DNA from 2 places in the Streptomyces sp. NPDC057565 genome. Region 2 is predicted to be linked to the other one. Evidence: riboswitches for the same ligand, from Rfam matches in the RefSeq annotation. Region 2 holds a riboswitch; the other holds the start of a gene.
The links. A riboswitch is a leader RNA that binds a small molecule or an ion and turns the genes downstream of it on or off. The one in region 2 is predicted to bind glycine.
Positions count from the first base shown of each region.

Region 1 (4,635 bases), on a different contig from region 2:
CGGCGAGTTCGTCGCGGTGCTTCTCGATCTTGGCGCGGAGGTCCTCGACGTCGACCTCACCGTCGTCGGCAGTCTTCACCACGACGACCTTCATGCCCGCCATCACGGCGCTCGCCGCGTTGGTGCCGTGCGCGGAGGACGGAATGAGGCAGATGGTCCGCTGCTCGTCGCCGTTGGCCCGGTGGTACGCACGCACGGCCAGCAGGCCCGCGAACTCGCCCTGCGAGCCCGCGTTCGGCTGGATGGAGACCGCGTCGTAGCCGGTGACCTCGGCGAGGCGCTCCTCCAGCTCGCGGATCAGCGTGAGGTAGCCCTCCGCCTGCTCGGCCGGCGCGAACGGGTGCAGCGCGCCGAACTCGGGCCAGGTGATCGACTCCATCTCGGTGGTCGCGTTCAGCTTCATGGTGCAGGAGCCGAGCGGGATCATGCCGCGGTCCAGCGCGTAGTCACGGTCGGCGAGCTTGCGCAGGTAGCGCAGCATCGCGGTCTCGGAGCGGTGCTGGTGGAAGACCGGATGGGTGAGGATCTCGTCGGTACGCAGCAGGGACTCGGGCAGTGCGTCGGCGGCAGCGGCGTCCAGCGCCTCGATGTCACCGTCGGCGCCGAAGGCGGCCCAGACGGCGGCGAGCTGCGCACGCGTGGTGGTCTCGTCGCAGGCGAGGGAGACCCGGTCGGCGTCGACAAGACGCAGGTTGACCCCGCGGTCGCGGGCGTCGGCCACGACATCCGCCGCCTTGCCGGGGACACGCACGGTGAGCGTGTCGAAGTAGGCGGCGGTCTCGACGTCGACCCCGGCCGCACGCAGTCCCTCGGCCAGGATCGTGGCGTAGCGGTGGGTGCGCTGCGCGATCGTCCGCAAGCCGTCGGGGCCGTGGTAGACCGCGTACATCCCGGCCATCACGGCGAGCAGCACCTGCGCGGTACAGATGTTGCTGGTGGCCTTCTCGCGACGGATGTGCTGCTCGCGGGTCTGCAGGGCGAGGCGGTACGCCTTGTTGCCGTCCGCGTCGACGGAGACACCGACGAGGCGGCCGGGCAGGCTGCGGGCGAACTTCTCGCGCACGGCCATGAAGCCGGCGTGCGGTCCGCCGAAGCCCATCGGCACACCGAAGCGCTGCGTGGTGCCGACGGCGATGTCCGCGCCGAGGTCGCCGGGCGAGGTCAGCAGGGTCAGGGCGAGCAGGTCGGCGGCGACGGTGACGATCGCGCCGAGCTCGTGGGCCTGCTCGATGACGGGCTTGATGTCGCGGACGGCGCCGGAGGCACCCGGGTACTGGAGCAGCACACCGAAGACACCGCGCTCGGCGATCTCGGCGGGGATGCCCGCGGCGAGATCGGCGACGACGACCTCAACACCGGTCGGCTCGGCGCGGGTCTCGATCACGGCGATGGTCTGGGGCAGGGTTTCGGAGTCGACCAGGAAGACGCCGTCCTTGACCTTGCCGACACGTCGGGCGAGCGCCATGGCCTCGGCGGCGGCGGTGCCCTCGTCGAGCAGCGAGGCGCCGGAGGTGGGCAGCCCGGTCAGCTCGGCGACCATCGTCTGGAAGTTGAGGAGCGCCTCCAGGCGGCCCTGCGAGATCTCCGGCTGGTACGGCGTGTAGGCCGTGTACCAGGCGGGATTCTCCATGACGTTGCGGAGGATCACCGGCGGGGTGAACGTGCCGTAGTAGCCGAGCCCGATCATCGGGGCGAGCACCTGGTTGCGGTCGGCAAGGGTGCGCAGCTCGGCAAGGACCTCGGCCTCGGTACGGGCCGACGGCAGCTGCAGCGCCTCCGCACTCTTGATCACATCGGGCACTGCGGCCGCGGTGAGGTCGTCGAGCGAGCCGTAACCGACCTGGGCGAGCATCTTCGCCTGCGCTTCATCATCGGGACCGATGTGGCGCTGCTCGAAGGGGATGCCCTGCTCCAGCTGGGAGAGCGGGGTGCGACGGGGGGTCATGGTGGAGGCCTCCTGGTCTGTCACGACCTGCGAGGGGCACCACGGCGCGGGTGCCCGGACGGCCTCCCCCTCTGTCATCTCAACCTGAGAGCTTCACCGGTGCGCCCTGAGGCATACCGGCTTTCACCGTCGGTGAGGGAGGGATCCGTCCCGGCTGCTGCCGCCACGAAACCCGCCCTGCTTTCCAGAGTGACCTCGTCCGTGCGGTACGGGGGCCTGAGAGATTCCGGGGAGGATTTGCTCCTTCGGCGCCTGCCGGATGTGCTCCGGAAGACTCTCCCGCACGGGGTCAGCAGCCATCACCAGCCTACCAGCGGGGCTCGCGACGAAATTCTCAAGTGGCCGACAGCCCGAATCTGCACTTTCGTAGAGCCTGTGGAGTAGCCGCGACCAATGGGAGGGACCGTGCAGACCGACATCGATCCGCGCAACCTGATCGGGCGCAAGGCATTCGACCGCAAGGGCACCAAGATCGGAACTGTGGACGAGGTGTATCTCGACGACGCGACCGGCATACCCGAGTGGGCAGCCGTGCGTACCGGACTGTTCAGCAGGGACGCCTTCGTGCCGCTTGAGCCCAGCGAGTTCGTCGACGACGTGCTTCGGATCCCCTTCGACCGTGCGCTGATCAAGGACGCACCCGACTTCGGGGTGGGCCGCCATCTCTCGCCGGAACAGGAGCTTCAGCTCTACCGGCACTACGGCCTGGACTCACCGCCCGACGAGCCGGGCCCGGACCGGGACTTCGGCAGCCTGGCCGGCCAGGACGAGTAATCCACCGGATCACGCACCAGCGGGAGCGGATCGGCCGGCTGCAGGTCCGGATCGTCGACACGGAACGTCCGCACCCGGCCGGGCGGTGACTCGGGTTCCTCGAACCGCACGGTCACCCGGCCCACCCCACTGCCCTGCACCCAGCCGTGGCCGTAGGTGTCATGGCATACGTCGTGCCCGGCGGGCCAGCGCCGGGCCGCGAGCTGTTCGGCGGTCTCCTGCTCCTGTGCCCCGTCCGCCGGCTCGTCCCCGTGGCCGCCCGCGTCCTGCTCCTCTTGGGCCGGGACCTCGGGCGCGGCCCGCTCACCGGCTGCCTGGGCGAAGAGATCCTCCTGCGTGTAGTCGGCGAGCCCCGTGACGCCCACCCCGAGCAGCCGCACCCCTCCGGTGGTGTCCACAGCCTCCAGGAGCCGCGCAGCGGCCTCTCTGACCACGGTGGGGTCATCCGTCGGCCCCCGGAGCGTCTCGGACCGCGTGAGCGTCGAGAAGTCGTATCTGCGCACCTTCAGCACCACGGTGCGTCCCGAGCGCTCCGCGGCCCGCAGCCGCTGGACACAACGGTCCGCCAGGCGCTCGACCTCCGTCCTGACCCGGACCCGGTCGTGCAGATCCATGTCGAAGGTGTCCTCGACCGACACCGACTTGGCGTCGCGCTCGGCCACGACGGGGCGGTCGTCGTACCCAAGAGCCATGCGATGGAGCGCGACGCCGTGCGCCTTCCCCAGCAGTCGTACGAGCTCCGCCTCGCCGGCCGTGGCCAGGTCGTCGACCGTGGTCATCCCGGCCCGCCGCAGATGGTCCCCGGTGGCGGGGCCCACGCCGGGGAGGATCCGTACGGACATCGGGGCGAGCAGATCCCGCTCGGTGCCCGGCTCGATGACCAGCAGCCCGTTCGGTTTCGCCTCCTCCGAAGCGATCTTGGCCAGCATCTTGGAACCCGCGAGGCCCACCGAGCCGGTGAGTCCGGTGACGGCTCTGATGGCGTCGCGCAGCTGCTCGCCGATGGCCCGCGCCGAGACGGTGTCGTCGGCGGTCCCACCGGCCTCCAGATCGACGAACGCCTCGTCCAGGCTGAGCGGCTCCACCAGTGGTGACAGCTGCCCCAGCAACCCCATCACCTGGTCGCTCACCGTCCGGTACAGGGTGAAGCGGGGCACCAGGTAGGCGGCATTGGGCGCCAGCCGCCGGGCCTGCGCAGTCGGCATCGCCGAGTGCACTCCGAAGCGCCGCGCCTCGTAGGACGCGGTGGCGACGACCCCGCGGGGTCCCAGCCCGCCGACCACGACCGGTTTGCCGCGCAGGCTCGGTTTCGCCGCCTGCTCGGCCGAGGCGTAGAAGGCATCCATGTCCAGATGCAGGATGGTGGGCGCGGATCTCACATCAACCGATGCTGCCCTACGGCACTGACAATCGCCGCGGCCCGTTCAGACGGCGCGGTTGCGCCGCCGTGCGAGCTCGTCGGTGGGGTTGTGGCCGATCAGCGTCTCGCCCGTGTCCACCCGCTCGCCGTGCAACTGCGACAGGGCGGCGTCGACATCCCTCCAGACCACGCCGACGGCGATGCCGAAGACCCCCTGGCCCCCCTGGAGCAGATCCACGACCTCGTCGGGCGACGAGCACTCGTAGACGGTCGCGCCGTCGCTCATGAGCGTCATCCGCTCGAGATCCTGGAACCCCCGGGCCCGGAGATGCTGGACCGTGGTGCGGATGTTCTGCAGGGCGACGCCCGTGTCGAGGAAGCGCTTCACGATCTTCAGCAGGACGACGTCCCTGAAGCTGTAGAGGCGCTGCGTGCCCGATCCGTAGGCCGGCCGCACGCTCGGCTCGACGAGCCCGGTGCGCGCCCAGTAGTCGAGCTGCCGGTAGGTGATACCCGCCGCCGCGCACGCCGTCGGGCCGCGATAGCCGATGTCGCC
Region 1 is NZ_JBHVFU010000040.1:8,132-12,766, reverse strand. Features, by position in the region: gene gcvP (aminomethyl-transferring glycine dehydrogenase) at 1-1,945, opposite strand, end outside; glycine riboswitch at 2,140-2,237, opposite strand; gene ACFU8W_RS37970 (PRC-barrel domain-containing protein) at 2,339-2,719, shown strand; gene ACFU8W_RS37965 (DNA polymerase IV) at 2,644-4,098, opposite strand; gene ACFU8W_RS37960 (MerR family transcriptional regulator) at 4,144-4,635, opposite strand, start outside.
Region 1: another riboswitch for glycine. It lies ahead of gcvP (aminomethyl-transferring glycine dehydrogenase); the one in region 2 lies ahead of gcvT (glycine cleavage system aminomethyltransferase GcvT).

Region 2 (4,635 bases):
CGTGGGTCAGGTGACCGCCGTGGGCCAGGTTCAGACCCATGATCGTGTCGCCCGGCTTCAGCAGCGCGAACATCGCGGCGGCGTTGGCCTGCGCACCCGAGTGGGGCTGGACGTTGGCGGCCTCGGCGCCGAACAGCGCCTTGATCCGGTCGATGGCGATCTGCTCGACCACGTCGACGTGCTCGCAGCCGCCGTAGTAGCGGCGGCCCGGGTAGCCCTCGGCGTACTTGTTGGTGAGGACGGAGCCCTGGGCCTCCATGACCGCGACCGGAGCGAAGTTCTCCGAGGCGATCATTTCGAGGGTGGACTGCTGACGGTGGAGCTCGGCGTCGACGGCGGCGGCGACGTCCGGGTCCAGCTCGTGGAGGGAGGAGTTGAGAAGCGACATCAGGTGGTCCCTTGGAGTCTTTAGTTGCCGGAGAACTCGGTGTACTCGTCGGCGGAGAGCAGGTCCTTCGGCTCCTCCGCGACGCGTACCTTGAACAGCCAGCCGCCCTCGAAGGGAGCGGAGTTCACCAGCGACGGGTCGTCCACGACGTCCTGGTTGGAGGCGGTGACCTCGCCGGTCACCGGCGAGTACAGGTCGCTGACGGACTTGGTCGACTCGAGCTCGCCGCAGGTCTCGCCCGCGGTCACCGTGTCACCGACCTCCGGGAGCTGGGCGTAGACGACGTCACCGAGCGCGTTGGCCGCGAACTCGGTGATGCCGACCGTGGCCACACCGTCCTCGAGGGCCGACAGCCACTCGTGCTCCTTGCTGTAACGCAGCTGCTGGGGGTTGCTCATGACCTGAATTCTCCTGTACGCGGGGGAGTGCTGATGAACGGTGGTCTTACGGTGTGAGACGCGACTGCGTCACTTCTGGCGCTTGTAGAACGGCAGGGCGACGATCTCGTACGGTTCGTGGCTGCCCCGGATGTCCACTCCGACGCCCGTGGTCCCGGGCGCGGCGTGAGCGGCGTCCACGTACGCGATGGCGATCGGCTTGCCCAGCGTCGGCGACGGGGCGCCGGAGGTGACCTCGCCGATGACCTGGCCCTCGGCGACAACGGGGTAGCCGGCGCGCGGCACCCGGCGGCCCTCGGCGATCAGGCCGACGAGCTTGCGCGGCGGGGCGGTCTCGGCGCGCTCGGCGGCGGCCTCCAGGGCCTTGCGGCCGACGAAGTCGCCCTCCTTCTCGAACTTCACGACCCGGCCGAGACCGGCGTCGAACGGGGTCAGCTCGGTCGTCAGTTCGTGCCCGTACAGCGGCATGCCCGCCTCCAGGCGCAGCGTGTCGCGGCAGGACAGACCGCACGGGATCAGGCCACGGGAGGCGCCCGCCGCCGTGAGGGCCTGCCAGAGCTGCTCGGCGTGCTCGGGGGCGACGAACAGCTCGAAGCCGTCCTCGCCGGTGTAACCGGTACGGGCGATCAGCGCGGGCACACCGGCGACGGTGCCGGGCAGACCCGCGTAGTACTTCAGACCGTCCAGGTCGGCGTCGGTGACCGAGGCCAGGATGGCGGGGGACTCGGGGCCCTGCACGGCGAGCAGCGCGTACGCGTCGCGGTCGTCGCGCACCTCGGCGTCGAACCCGTCGACGCGGGCGGTCAGCGCGTCCAGCACGATCTGGGCGTTCCCGGCGTTGGCGACGACCATGTACTCGGTCTCGCCCAGCCGGTAGACGATCAGGTCGTCCAGAATGCCGCCGTCCTCGGCGCAGATCATCGTGTAGCGGGCGCGGCCGACGGCGACGGTGCCGATGTTGCCGACCAGCGCGAAGTTCAGGAACGCGGCGGCCTGCGGACCGGTGACGGTGATCTCACCCATGTGCGACAGGTCGAAGAGACCCGCCTTCGTGCGCACCGCGTTGTGCTCGTCGCGCTCACTGGCGTACCGCAGCGGCATGTCCCAGCCGGCGAAGTCGGTCATGGTCGCGCCCAGCGAGCGATGCAGGGCGTCGAGGGCGGTGAGACGGGGGGCGTTGCTCATAGGTGTGGCTCCCAGGGCATGACGACGATGACGATCCCTCCCCATCTGTCATCGGAACCTGAGAGGTTCGCCGAGAGACCCCCGGGGGGTTCGGCTTGCACCTTGGGTGGAGCCGCCGGGCGACTCGCTTTTCAGATCTGCCTCGTCCACGCGGTACGGGGCCTGAGAGATTCAAGGGAGGATCTTGCTCCTTCGGCGCCCGGCACACACTGTGGCCGGAGCTCTCCCGCGCGGATTCAAGCGGCCTTTATGCAGTTGGCCGGGTCATCATTGCACGCATTGCGGAAGAGTGGGGCGTCGGTACCCCGTGCACGGGACGAGTAGTGGGACGGTTGTATCGCATTACCTTTTCTTTACACTTCGTGGGCAGACGTGGGTGACCCGACAGGGGAGGGCGATGACGTTGCAGCGGTACGCGACGACCGCGGGGGCCGCGCACGGCGCGATGCCCGCGCAGCCGGGCGCACCCGCCCGGGAATTGCCGGGCACGCACGCGCCCGTGGTGCGGGACCTGCGCGAGCGCGCCGGGCGCAGCCCGCGCGGGCTGCATTTCGAGGCAGGCGATGTGGTGGTGGTCTCCGGGCTGCCGGGGGGCGGAAAGTCGACACTGATCCGGCGGGCGGTGGCCGCACGGGCCATCGACTCCCAGGACACCCGGGACCGCTGGGCGCAGCGGGTGCCCCGCTTACTCCCGTACGCCCTTTACCGCCCGCTGGTCCGCGTCGCCCACTACTGGGGGCTGTGGCGGGCGCTGCGCTCCGGTGAGTCCGTCGTCGTCCACGACTGCGGGACCCAGACATGGGTGCGGGGCTGGCTGGCCCGGCACGCACGGCGTCGCGCCCGCACGCTGCACCTCGTGCTGCTCGACGTCACCCCGCAGGAGGCCAGGGAGGGCCAGCGCGAGCGTGGGCGCGGAGTCTCCGGATACGCCTTCGCCCGGCACCGCAGGGCCGTCGGCCGGCTGGTGCGGGACACCGAGGCGGGCGCCCTGCCGCTCGGCTGCTCCTCCGCAGTGCTGCTGGACCGGGAGGCGGCCGGGATGCTGGCGCGGATCACGTTCGCCGACGCCCAGGGGACGACGGGACAGCCCTGAGGGTCCTCCTCTTCGGATCAGGCCCCACGCGCCCGGCATGATCCGCAAGAGAGGCCCTGGCACCCCCGGTCGTCCGTCAGCGCGGAGGGGCGCGCCGGAGTTACTGTTCTGCGGCAAGGCATGGGTGAGAAGGGGAAGCAGCGCAGTGGACATTCCGGCACCGGTCCAGAACCATCCGCAGAGCGGATGGCCGGCCAATGAGCTCGAAGAGGTACTGGTCGCCTCGCTGGGCAGCCCGGAGGCGGGCGGCAGGCTCGTCGAAGTGCTCGGCCGCAGTCACGTCTGGGTGCCGCTTCCCAACGGCGGGGGCCCCGATGCCCCGTCGCTCGACCTGCCGACGGTGGAGATCGAGGGCGCTCCGTACGTCCCCGTCTTCAGCTCCGAACAGCAGTTCCTGCAGTGCGTCGGTACCCATATGTCCTTCACGGTGGCGCCCGCCGTCGAATTCGCCCGCGGGCTGCCCCCGCAGCTCGGCATCGCGGTCAACCCGGGCGGCGCTGTCGGCATGCCGCTGCCGCCGCCCGCCGTCGCCGAGCTCTGCCGTGCCGGACGCACCTCGCTGGACGGGCCGGCCACCGGCGGACGGGTCCGGCTGTACGAGCCGGACTGGCAGGAGGAGCCCGTCGACTTCCTCGCGGCCGCGGCCGGGGAATTCGAGGAGAGCGGCGTCGTGCGCACCGCACGCCGGACGCTGGCCAGCATCGAGGGCGGCGATCCCGTTCTCTTCATAGGCGTCGAGTTCTCCACCTGGGACGGCGCGGGGCGCAACGCCCCGATGGACGCCCTGGGCCGCGCACTGGGCCGTGTCGAGGTGCCCTGGCCGGTCAATCTGGTCCTGCTCGATGTGGCGCAGGATCCGGTCGCCGACTGGATGCGGGCCAGGATCCGGCCGTTCTACCAGCGCGAGGGGCACTAGCGCCCCTCCCGGCAAGCTTTGCCCCTCCCTCCTCTGCCGGTCACGGCACCGGAGCGCGGAGTCCCCGACTCCGGGGAGGGCGGGCGCGACACCGTCGACCTGTGGCGTCAAGTCGGTGTCAGGGGTGCCGCATAAGCTGGTTTGATGGCTAGTGCCTCGGCCACCGAGCCGCACCCGCGTGCCCCGGGAGCGGCAGGCCGACACAGTGGATCGAAGAGGGGCGGGACCCAGGGTGAGTGCGTCAGGCACCGCGGCGGCCGGGCAGGTCGAGCACATGCTGCGCCAAGTGACGCCCGGGCGCTACGACGCGTACGAGGCACTCCTCCGAGCGCTCGCCGGGGACCGGATCTGGATGCTGCTCTGGCACGGCCGCGCCGGCTCGCCCGACGCCCAGTACGGGAACATGGAGGTCGACGGGCTGGGCTACGCGCCCTGTGTGACCTCCGCCCAGGAACTCTCGGCCAGCGGCTGGAACCGGGCCCATGAAGTGGTCACCGGACTTGACATCGCCCGCGCTCTCTTCCCGGACCGCTGGGGCATCTGGCTCAACCCGCACGCCCCCGGTGGTGGTGTCGGCATCCCGTGGCTGGATCTGCGCCGTATCGCCACCGGCCTCGACCGGATGCCCGCGGGACCGCTCCGGCTCACCGAGCCG
Region 2 is NZ_JBHVFU010000011.1:84,488-89,122, forward strand. Features, by position in the region: gene glyA (serine hydroxymethyltransferase) at 1-388, opposite strand, end outside; gene gcvH (glycine cleavage system protein GcvH) at 409-786, opposite strand; gene gcvT (glycine cleavage system aminomethyltransferase GcvT) at 856-1,971, opposite strand; glycine riboswitch at 2,113-2,210, opposite strand; gene ACFU8W_RS21650 (AAA family ATPase) at 2,369-3,064, shown strand; gene ACFU8W_RS21655 (enhanced serine sensitivity protein SseB) at 3,210-3,980, shown strand; gene ACFU8W_RS21660 (enhanced serine sensitivity protein SseB C-terminal domain-containing protein) at 4,213-4,635, shown strand, end outside.